3 regions of the Candidatus Enterococcus lemimoniae genome follow, and region 2 is predicted to be linked to each of the others. Evidence: predicted binding sites of a transcription regulator. Region 2 holds the regulator's gene; each other region holds the start of a gene.
The links. The regulator LexA, encoded in region 2, represses DNA repair genes until DNA is damaged. The targets are predictions, from matches to a motif close to CNAACANNTGTTNG.

Region 1: a site for LexA is predicted at 1,825-1,838, ahead of A5866_RS15730 (replication-associated recombination protein A). Genes of this name have one in related genera too.
Region 3: a site for LexA is predicted at 1,138-1,151, ahead of uvrB (excinuclease ABC subunit UvrB). Genes of this name have one in related genera too.

What each region holds. Positions count from the first base shown of each region.
Region 1 covers NZ_CP147248.1:3,299,292-3,302,583, reverse strand. The annotation lists gene prmA (50S ribosomal protein L11 methyltransferase) at 1-570, opposite strand, end outside; gene A5866_RS15740 (DUF3013 family protein) at 585-1,070, opposite strand; partial or broken gene A5866_RS15735 (DNA-3-methyladenine glycosylase) at 1,006-1,705, opposite strand; gene A5866_RS15730 (replication-associated recombination protein A) at 2,071-3,292, shown strand, end outside.
Region 2 covers NZ_CP147248.1:521,194-524,485, reverse strand. The annotation lists gene tkt (transketolase) at 1-1,004, opposite strand, end outside; gene A5866_RS02630 (DUF896 family protein) at 1,103-1,345, opposite strand; gene lexA (transcriptional repressor LexA) at 1,584-2,204, shown strand; gene A5866_RS02620 (dihydrofolate reductase) at 2,358-2,858, opposite strand; gene A5866_RS02615 (thymidylate synthase) at 2,877-3,292, opposite strand, start outside.
Region 3 covers NZ_CP147248.1:1,197,410-1,200,701, reverse strand. The annotation lists gene A5866_RS05765 (amino acid ABC transporter substrate-binding protein/permease) at 1-707, opposite strand, end outside; gene uvrB (excinuclease ABC subunit UvrB) at 1,280-3,274, shown strand.

The DNA.
Region 1 (3,292 bases), 790 kb from region 2:
ACTCAATACGCCTGATCCTGTTCCAACATCCAGTAAAGTTTCACCACCACGTAATACTGTTTCTAATGCTTGTAATGTTAAGCGAGTTGTTGGATGCGTTCCTGTTCCAAATGCCATTCCTGGATCTAGTGTGATAATTTTTTCAAACTCATCTTGCGCTTCGTATTTTTCCCAGCTTGGCACAATCGTTAAAAAGCGGGTAACGCGTACTGGGTGATAATATTTTTTCCAAGCAGTAGCCCAATCACTTTCAGCGACTTCACTTACGGTTACGTCATTTTTCCCAATATTTAAACCAAATTCTGGTAAACGAGTGATGCTTTCTTTGATAAAAGGCAATATTTCCGGTAAAAAAGTTGTTTCAGGAAAATAAGCCATTACTAAAGCGCCATCTTTGATATGTGTGAATTGTTCTTTGTCTAGTAACTCTCCGTAAAGGTCACTTTGAAAATTTTCCACATCTAAAGAATCTTCGATGGCAACGCCACTGGCACCTGCCTCCATCATAATATTTGAAATTGCTTCAACCGCTTCACTAGCTGTTTCAACTTTTACTTCTGTCCATTTCATATGATCACCTCTTTTTAATAGCTTGGATAAGCGATATATGTGTCGCCATCGGCTTTTTGATATTGTTGTACAGCTTTTTCAAACGCTTCATCTGACCATTTTAGTTCAAACACTTCCTGATTTTCATCTGTTAAAAAATCTAACAAGTCACTTTGTCCTTCAGTTAGCACCTCATTTAAATAAGTAACAAAACCGTCTAATACAGATTGCTTGATGCCTTTTTTACCTTCATAAGGGATAACAGCTAAATAGTCGTCTTCATCTACTGAAGTTTTTTCAGGGTTATAAAATAAAACACCATCCTCAAATTCAATTATTTCTTCTTCAGAAACAGTTCCTATTGCATCATCAATTTGTTCATGAGCAGTATTTTCAGCGAATAAACGGAAAACCACTTCGATTGAATGATTTCTGGTATTCCAATCAAGTGCGACATCATATTCTGTAATATTTTTGGTAATTTGTTGATCTAAATAAGTTAACATTGTTGGTTTTTTCATTTGGTTTCTTCCTTCCAGCCAAAAGCCTTTTGATCGATATCACTTCTTCGTTGCTTAGAAATATAAGGATTCCCAGAAACAACATATCGTAACGGTAATTCTGTCCAAATCCCTTTATTCGGAATGCCTATTCTAGGCAGTGAGATAATTTGCTTGGGTCTTCTTCTTTTTTCAGGAACAATTCGTAAAGAGCTGTCAAAAATCGAGTCTCCATATAAGTCTCTATCAATACCTAAAGCAGCCACCAATTTACCAGGTCCGTTTGACAACTCGATACCGGTTCGTCCATTACGGTTTATTTGCATTTTATCGATACCTTCAACTGGCTCAAGAGCACGAATCATGACTCCTTGAGGTTTCCCTTTTTCTTGAGTCACCATATTTAAAATCAGATGGGTATGCATAGTATATAAATAAATCGTTCCGGGCTTTTCATACATCGCCTTTAAACGAGGAGTATCTCGCAATCCAAAACTATGGGCTGCTTCATCTTCTGGACCAAGATAAGCTTCTGTATCCACAATATAACCTGCAAGGGTACCCGCTGCTGTTTTGTGTTCTAAGTACATTCCCAATAAAAATTGAGCTATTTCTTCTGTTGATTTTGTATTAAAAACATTTATTGTCTCATTCATTATTTTTCACCACCTCCTATAATACACGATTCTAAGCCTATTATCCATTGAAAGAAGAAACGATTAGTTAGATAAAAGCTGATTTTTTCCTGTTTTGACTGGTAAATCAACGGACAATGCAAACGTACGTTCTTTGTGGTATAATGAATGGATAACGAAATTATTATCAAGTTTTGTTGGTAAAATAAGCCTATTGCGCTCTTAAGATTATCTAGCTGCCTGGGCTAACTCTTCGGAAAAAAGATAAATTATGAATGAGGCAAAAAACACCTCAGTCATAATTCCCTATTTTTCTGTCAGAGCTGAACGAGCCCATTGCACTTTTATGGTTATCTAGCTACGCTTTTAAATAAGGAGGTCCAACTATGCAAAAACCTTTAGCTTATCGTATGCGTCCACGTAATTTAGATGAAGTCGTTGGTCAACAACATCTTGTTGGACCTGGAAAAATCATTCGTAGAATGGTAGAAGCACGGATGCTATCTTCTATGATCTTATATGGTCCGCCTGGCACGGGTAAAACAAGTATTGCTAGTGCCATTGCTGGTTCCACAAATTATGCTTTCCGTTTATTGAATGCTGCAACTGATACGAAAAAAGACCTACAGATTGTTGCGGAAGAAGCCAAAATGAGCGGTACTGTGATTTTGTTATTAGATGAAGTTCATCGTTTAGATAAAACAAAGCAAGACTTTTTATTACCCCACCTTGAAAGTGGTCGGATTATTATGATTGGGGCAACAACGGAAAACCCCTATATCACGATCAATCCAGCTATTCGGAGTAGAACGCAAATTTTTGAGGTCAAACCACTGACTGAATTGGATATTCAAAAGGCCGTCAAAGAAGCATTAGTAGATAAAGAACGTGGCTTAGGCGAGTTTCCAGTTGTGTTAGAAGAAAAAGCATTGCAGCATCTATCTCGTGCAACAAACGGTGACTTACGAAGCGCCTTGAACGGACTGGAATTAGCCGTAAAGTCAACACCTGAAAATGAGAATAAAGAGATTCAGATCAACCTTTCGATCATTGAAGAATGTGTACAGCGGAAAGCGCTGACTCATGATAAAAATGGTGATGCTCATTATGATGTAATTTCAGCCTTTCAAAAATCGATCCGCGGGAGTGACGTTGATGCGGCTCTGCATTATCTGGCTAGGTTAGTTGAAGCTGGTGACTTACCGATCATTTGTCGCCGCCTGATGGTGATTGCTTATGAAGATATTGGTTTAGGTAATCCGCCAGCTGCGGCACGGACTATTACAGCGGTCCAAGCTGCAGAGAAATTGGGCTTTCCTGAAGCTCGAATCCCTCTTGCAAGTGTCGTGATCGACTTATGCCTATCACCAAAATCAAATTCTGCGCTTAGCGCAATCGATGCTGCTTTAGCTGATATACGTGAAGGAAAAGCTGGGGATGTACCTGATTATTTACGTGATAGTCATTACTCAGGTGCAAAAGATTTGAATCGTGGGATTGGTTATCGCTATCCTCATAATTTTGAGAATGCTTGGGTCGATCAACAGTATCTTCCAGACAAAATAAAAAATGCTCATTACTATGAACCGATTGATACCGGAAAATATG
Region 2 (3,292 bases):
TCCGCAAAAGCTTGTTTGAATTGTTTTGCTAATTCAGGATGTGCTTTTGTATAGTTTGCAAACATGTCATTCCAGTTAGTTTCAGCTTTGCCGCCTTTTTCTATCATTGTTTCTTTAAAACGAGCAGCAACTTCTTCCGGAACAGTAAAATCAGGATATTCCCAACCATAAACAGCTTTAGCCGCAGTAATACCATCTGCTCCGATTGGGGCACCATGAACAGAAGATGTGCCTTCTTTTGGAGCACCATAACCAATAACTGTTTTGACTTCGATCAAGGTTGGTTTATCTGATTCAGCTTTAGCTGTTTCAATTGCTTTAGAAATTTCTTCTAAATCATTACCATCTTTCACTAAAATATGTTGCCAACCGTATGCTTCATAACGAGCTCCAACATTTTCTGTGAAGGCTTTTGAAGTTGGCCCATCTAAAGAAATATCATTTGAATCGTATAATACGATCAGTTTGCCCAATTTCATGTGCCCAGCCATCGAGCTCGCTTCTTGAGAAACACCTTCCATCAAATCGCCATCGCCGCATAAAGCATACGTATAGTGATCGATCACAGGGAAACTATCGCGATTATATGTCGCAGCAGTGTGCGCTTCAGCCATCGCCATTCCAACTGCCATTGCAATCCCTTGACCTAAAGGACCAGTAGTCGCTTCAACACCATCTGTATGATGGACTTCAGGATGCCCTGGAGTTTTACTACCCCATTGACGGAAACTCTTCAAATCATCCATTGTTACACTGTATCCTGCTAAATGAAGTAAGCTATAAAGCATTGCAGAACCATGACCTGCAGAAAGAATGAAGCGGTCTCTATCTACCCAATTTCTAGCAGTTTTTGGGTTAACTTTCAAATGTTTTGTCCAAAGTGCATATGCCATAGGTGCAGCACCCATTGGTAAGCCAGGATGGCCTGAGTTTGCTTTTTGTACCGCTTCAATACTCAATGTACGAATCGTGTTGACGCCTAACTGATCAGTGTTGTCAAACAAAAAAATCATCTCCTATTTAGGTTTTTTTTACCTTTATTAACTATAGTTTAGCGTATTTCGTTTATGAAAGCAATTACTTTTAGTAAAAAAAACTGAAATTATTTTCTATTATGCAGGCCTTTTGCCTTTTGGATCTCTTTTAACTTCTCTGGTGTAACGTCGTTTCCTTTAGGATCAACGACTTTCATGCCTTCGATATGGTGACGCATACCGCCGCGGAAAGCAGCTAGATATTCTTGACGAAGAACTTTTTGTTCTTCTTTTTCTTTTTCAGTCAACTCATTTTCTTTTGCTTTTTTGGCAAGTTCGTTGATACGGTTCATTTTTTCTGATGATAACATGCTTTTGCCTCCTTTACTTTCCATGTCTATCTTATAAGATGAGCGCCAAAAATACAACTATATTCTTAATAAAAAAGGAAAACAAAAACTATTAGATACAGAAATTAGTATTGAAAAACCTACTTACTTTTTAGTAAAAATAACCTAAATCCATGTTTATCATAAACACGAACGCTTGTTTGATTCCTGTACAAAACTATGGTACACTAAAAATATAAATTGAAAGAAGGTGCGGATTGTGGTGAAACGTACAGACACAAGACAAATCGAAGTACTAAAATATATATATGAACAAGTTGAACTTAAAGGCTACCCTCCAACTGTAAGAGAGATTGGAAAAGCAGTTGACCTTTCCTCGACATCCACTGTCCATGGCCATTTAGCCCGTTTAGAGAAAAAAGGGATGATCCTGCGTGATCCTACAAAGCCAAGAGCCATTGAGTTAACAGCGGACGGTCTAGAAAGAATTGGGGTCAAACCTACTGTGATCCCTATGCTTGGTGTTGTTACAGCTGGTGAACCTATTTTAGCAGTTGAAGAAGCATCTGACTTCTTCCCGCTTCCACCTGATCTAAGAACAGAAGAAAATGCTTTATTCATGCTGACGATTCGAGGAGAAAGTATGATCAATGCTGGGATATTAGATGGTGATCAAGTCATTGTCCGCAAACAAAGTACTGCCTCAAACGGTGATATCGTTATCGCTATGACTGATGAAGATGAAGCAACCTGTAAACGTTTCTTTAAAGAAACGGATCATGTTCGTCTTCAGCCAGAAAATGATGCTTTGGATCCAATTATTTTAAATAATGTCAGTATCTTAGGTAAAGTTGTTGGTTTATATCGCAATCATATTTAGAAACAAAGAGGTTGGGACAAAAGCGGCTAATTCTGAAAAATAAGAAAGATCGCTGCTACCTACCGTTTATTCGGATAATAATAGCCTGATACATAACGTGAAGAGTTATGTATCAGGCTATTTGTTTCTTTTATATAAGTAGCATAAATAATTTTACTCTGCAGTCACTTTACGCTGATAGGTCTCAAATTGGTAAGCATAACGATTATTTTCATCTTGCTCCCCTTCACTTAAGTTGATCAATGTCCAATCATCCCAAGCAACAGCAGGAAATTTGGTATCACCTTCAAATGAATGATCAATAACAGTGCGATACAACACATCACAATAAGGTAAAAAATCCTCATATACCGCTGAACCACCTGAAATAAACGTAATTCCAGCAAAAGATCTTGCGTATTCGAGCACCTCTCCCACAGTATGAAATACAGTGACTCCTTCTGCTTGGTATCCTTTATCTCTGGTTAAAACAATTGTTTGACGATTTGGTAACGGGCGGCTACCCATTCCCTCAAAAGTCTTTCTACCCATCACAATAGTGTTATCTTCCGTCATTTGTTTAAAAAACTTCAGATCATTTGGCAAATGCCAAGGTAAGCGATTTTTCTTTCCAATCGTTCCTTGTTCATCTTGTGCCCATATGGCTGCTAACATCGGGGAACTCCTTTCAAATTAAACGGCAATTGGCGCCTTGATTGCAGGATGCGGTTCATATCCTTCAATGACAATATCTTCCATTTCAAAATCAAATACCGATTTTTTTTCTTGATTTAATTTTAATGTCGGGAAAGCTCGAACTTCTCGAACCAGTTGTTCATTCATTTGCTCGATGTGGTTAGTATACAAGTGAGCATCGCCAATCGTATGAACAAAATCGCCTACTTCTAAACCTGTTTCATGCGCAATCAAATGAGTCAACAAAGCATAACTAGCAATGTTGAAGGGTACACCTAGAAAAACATCCCCGCTACGTTGATATAATTGACAACTTAATTTTCCATCATTTACATAAAATTGAAACATCGTATGACATGGCGGTAACGCCATCGAAGGAACATCTTCTGGATTCCAAGCCGAGACGATCAAGC
Region 3 (3,292 bases), 680 kb from region 2:
TCTTTTAAACCAGCATTAAACTTTTCAATCAATTCTTTGTTTTGCCCTTTTTTAACAGCGAAACCATATGAACTACCTGTTTCTTTTTTACCAACTAATTGCAGGTTCTGGCCATTCGTTACGGCATAGCCTAAAACTGGATAATCATCGAAAATGGCATCTGCTTCATTATTTTCAAGTGCTTGATAAAGACCCGTTGCATCATCGAAATTTTTGATTGTATAGCCGTATTTTTCTTGGTTTTTCTCTAAGAAAGCAGCACTTTCAGTTCCCACTTTAGCAGCAGCTGTCTTGCCTTTTAGATCATCATAGCTTTTGATTTTATCGTTTCCTGTTTTAACGGCCATTTGCAGACCGCTATCAAAATAAGGATCTGAGAAATCAAATGATTTTTTTCGTTCATCAGTAATGCTCATACCGGCAATCATACCGTCTACTTGTTTTGATTGTACAGCTTGAATGGCGCTATCAAACCCAAGCGGCTTCAGATTAACTTTAAAATCTTGAGCTTCAGCGATTGCCTGAAGCAGATCCACATCGATTCCAACATATTCTCCTTTAGAGTCTTGGAATTCAAAAGGGGCGAAAGTCAAATCTGTTCCTATAGTATATGTTTTTTCCTCAGCCTGAGCGCTTTGCCCAAGTGTAAATGTCAGTAGACTTGCCATCATTACAATGAATGAAAGTAAAAAGTGTTTCTTTTTCATAAAATACCTCCTAATTTTAAAAGCGTAGTGGGCTCGTCCAGTCTTGATGAGATCGAAGTAGAGCGTAGTGACTAGCCCACCCAGCTAGATAACGTTTTAAAGCGGAACAAATCGTTTAGTCCTGTAGAAAGTTAGGGAATTGACTTTGAAACGTTTTCTGTTTCAATGACAATTTTTCTAGTTTCCTAAGAATTAATTTGTGTAGCTAGATAGCTCGCATATTGGATAATTATATAGTAAAAAAAGGCAAAAACACAAGTCATTCACAATGAGAAAGTCAAAAAAAACTCATTTCCTCACATCTTATGTTATGAAATGTGACATAAAAGAGTTGGGAATTATCGAAGGATACTAATTTAGAGGCAAACAAAAGATTAAATAAAATGTAAATTGGCAAAAAATGCGTATACGCAAACTATTCTAAAACTAGCGAAAATATGTTCGGTATGTTAAAATAATGACAGTAGTTTCATTTCAACTTAAGGCGAGTTGTATCAGTTAGTGAGATTCATATTCCCAGTTGTTTTTAGTAAATGAAGCCGTAATTAAAAGAAGTAAAAGGAGGATGTTGGATGATAGAAAGAGAGACCTCCAATACATTTGATTTAGTCTCAAAATATAAACCAGATGGAGATCAGCCAGAAGCAATCAAACGATTAGTAGACGGTATCGAAGGCGGGGAAAAAGCACAAATTTTATTAGGTGCAACTGGAACCGGGAAAACATTTACGATCTCCAATGTGATTACCGAAGTAAACAAACCAACATTAGTCATTGCCCATAATAAAACATTAGCTGGACAGCTTTATGGAGAGTTCAAAGAATTCTTCCCTAATAACGCGGTCGAGTATTTTGTTAGTTATTACGATTATTATCAACCAGAAGCCTACGTACCCTCAAGCGATACCTATATAGAAAAAGATGCCAGTATCAATGATGAGATCGATAAGTTACGACATTCTGCGACAAGCTCTTTATTAGAACGAAACGATGTGATCGTAGTGGCATCTGTCTCATGTATTTTTGGTTTAGGTGATCCCAAAGAGTATAGTGAGCAAGTTGTTTCGATTCGTGTAGGCATGGAGATTGATCGTAGTCAGCTGTTGACTGATTTAGTAAATATTCAATTTGAGCGAAACGATATAGATTTTCAACGTGGACGCTTTCGTGTTCGTGGCGATGTTGTTGAAATTTTTCCTGCATCACGAGATGATCATGCGTTACGAGTTGAATTTTTTGGCGATGAGATTGAGCGGATTCGAGAAGTTGATGCATTGACTGGTGAAGTGATCGGTGAGACAGAACATGTCGCGATCTTTCCAGCAACGCACTTTGTAACCAATGAAGATCATATGGAACATGCAATTTCACAAATCCAAGCAGAGTTGGATGCTCGTTTGACTGTTTTGCGCAATGAAAATAAATTACTGGAAGCACAACGTTTGGAGCAGAGAACGAATTACGATATCGAAATGATGCGGGAAATGGGCTATACATCTGGTATCGAAAATTATTCTCGTCATATGGATGGCCGTTCAGAAGGCGAACCGCCGTATACATTGATTGACTTTTTCCCAGATGACTTTTTACTTGTGATCGATGAGTCACACGTGTCGATGCCGCAAATTCGTGGTATGTATAATGGTGACCGTGCTAGAAAACAAATGCTGGTAGATTATGGTTTCCGTTTACCTAGTGCTTTGGATAATCGTCCGTTACGGTTAGAAGAATTTGAAAAACATGTGCATCAAGTGGTGTACGTTTCTGCAACACCTGGACCATACGAGTATGAACAAACAGATACTGTTATTCCTCAGATCATTCGTCCGACAGGCTTATTAGATCCATTGATCGAAGTTCGTCCGATCATGGGACAAATCGATGATTTAGTAGGCGAGATCCATGAACGAGTTGAGAAAGATCAACGTGTATTCATCACGACTTTAACGAAGAAAATGTCTGAAGACTTAACCGATTATCTTAAAGAGTTAGGGATCAAAGTCAAATACCTGCATAGTGACATTAAGACCTTAGAACGAACAGAAATCATTCGAGATTTACGTTTAGGTGAATTTGATGTCTTGATCGGGATCAACTTGCTCCGTGAAGGGTTAGATGTACCTGAAGTATCATTGATTGCGATTTTAGATGCTGATAAGGAAGGTTTCTTGAGGAGTGAGCGCTCATTGATCCAAACTATTGGTCGTGCCGCCCGTAATTCAGATGGTCGAGTTATTATGTATGCTGATAAAATCACTGATTCTATGCAAAAAGCGATGGATGAAACAGCACGACGCCGTTCGATCCAAGAAAAATATAACGAAGAACATGGTATTATACCGAAAACAATCATTAAAGAAATCCGCGAGTTGATTTCAATTTCTAAAACAAATGAAAAAGGCGAACCAATCAAGATCGATAAATCATATCATGAGTTGAGTCGCCAAGAAAAAGCTGATTTATTAATGAAACTAGAAAAAGAAATGCGCGATGCAGCTAAAGCATTGGACTTTGAAACAGCAGCAACTCTAAGAGATACGATTTTGGAGTTGAAAGCAGCAGAGTAAGGTGGATTGGCTAAAGGA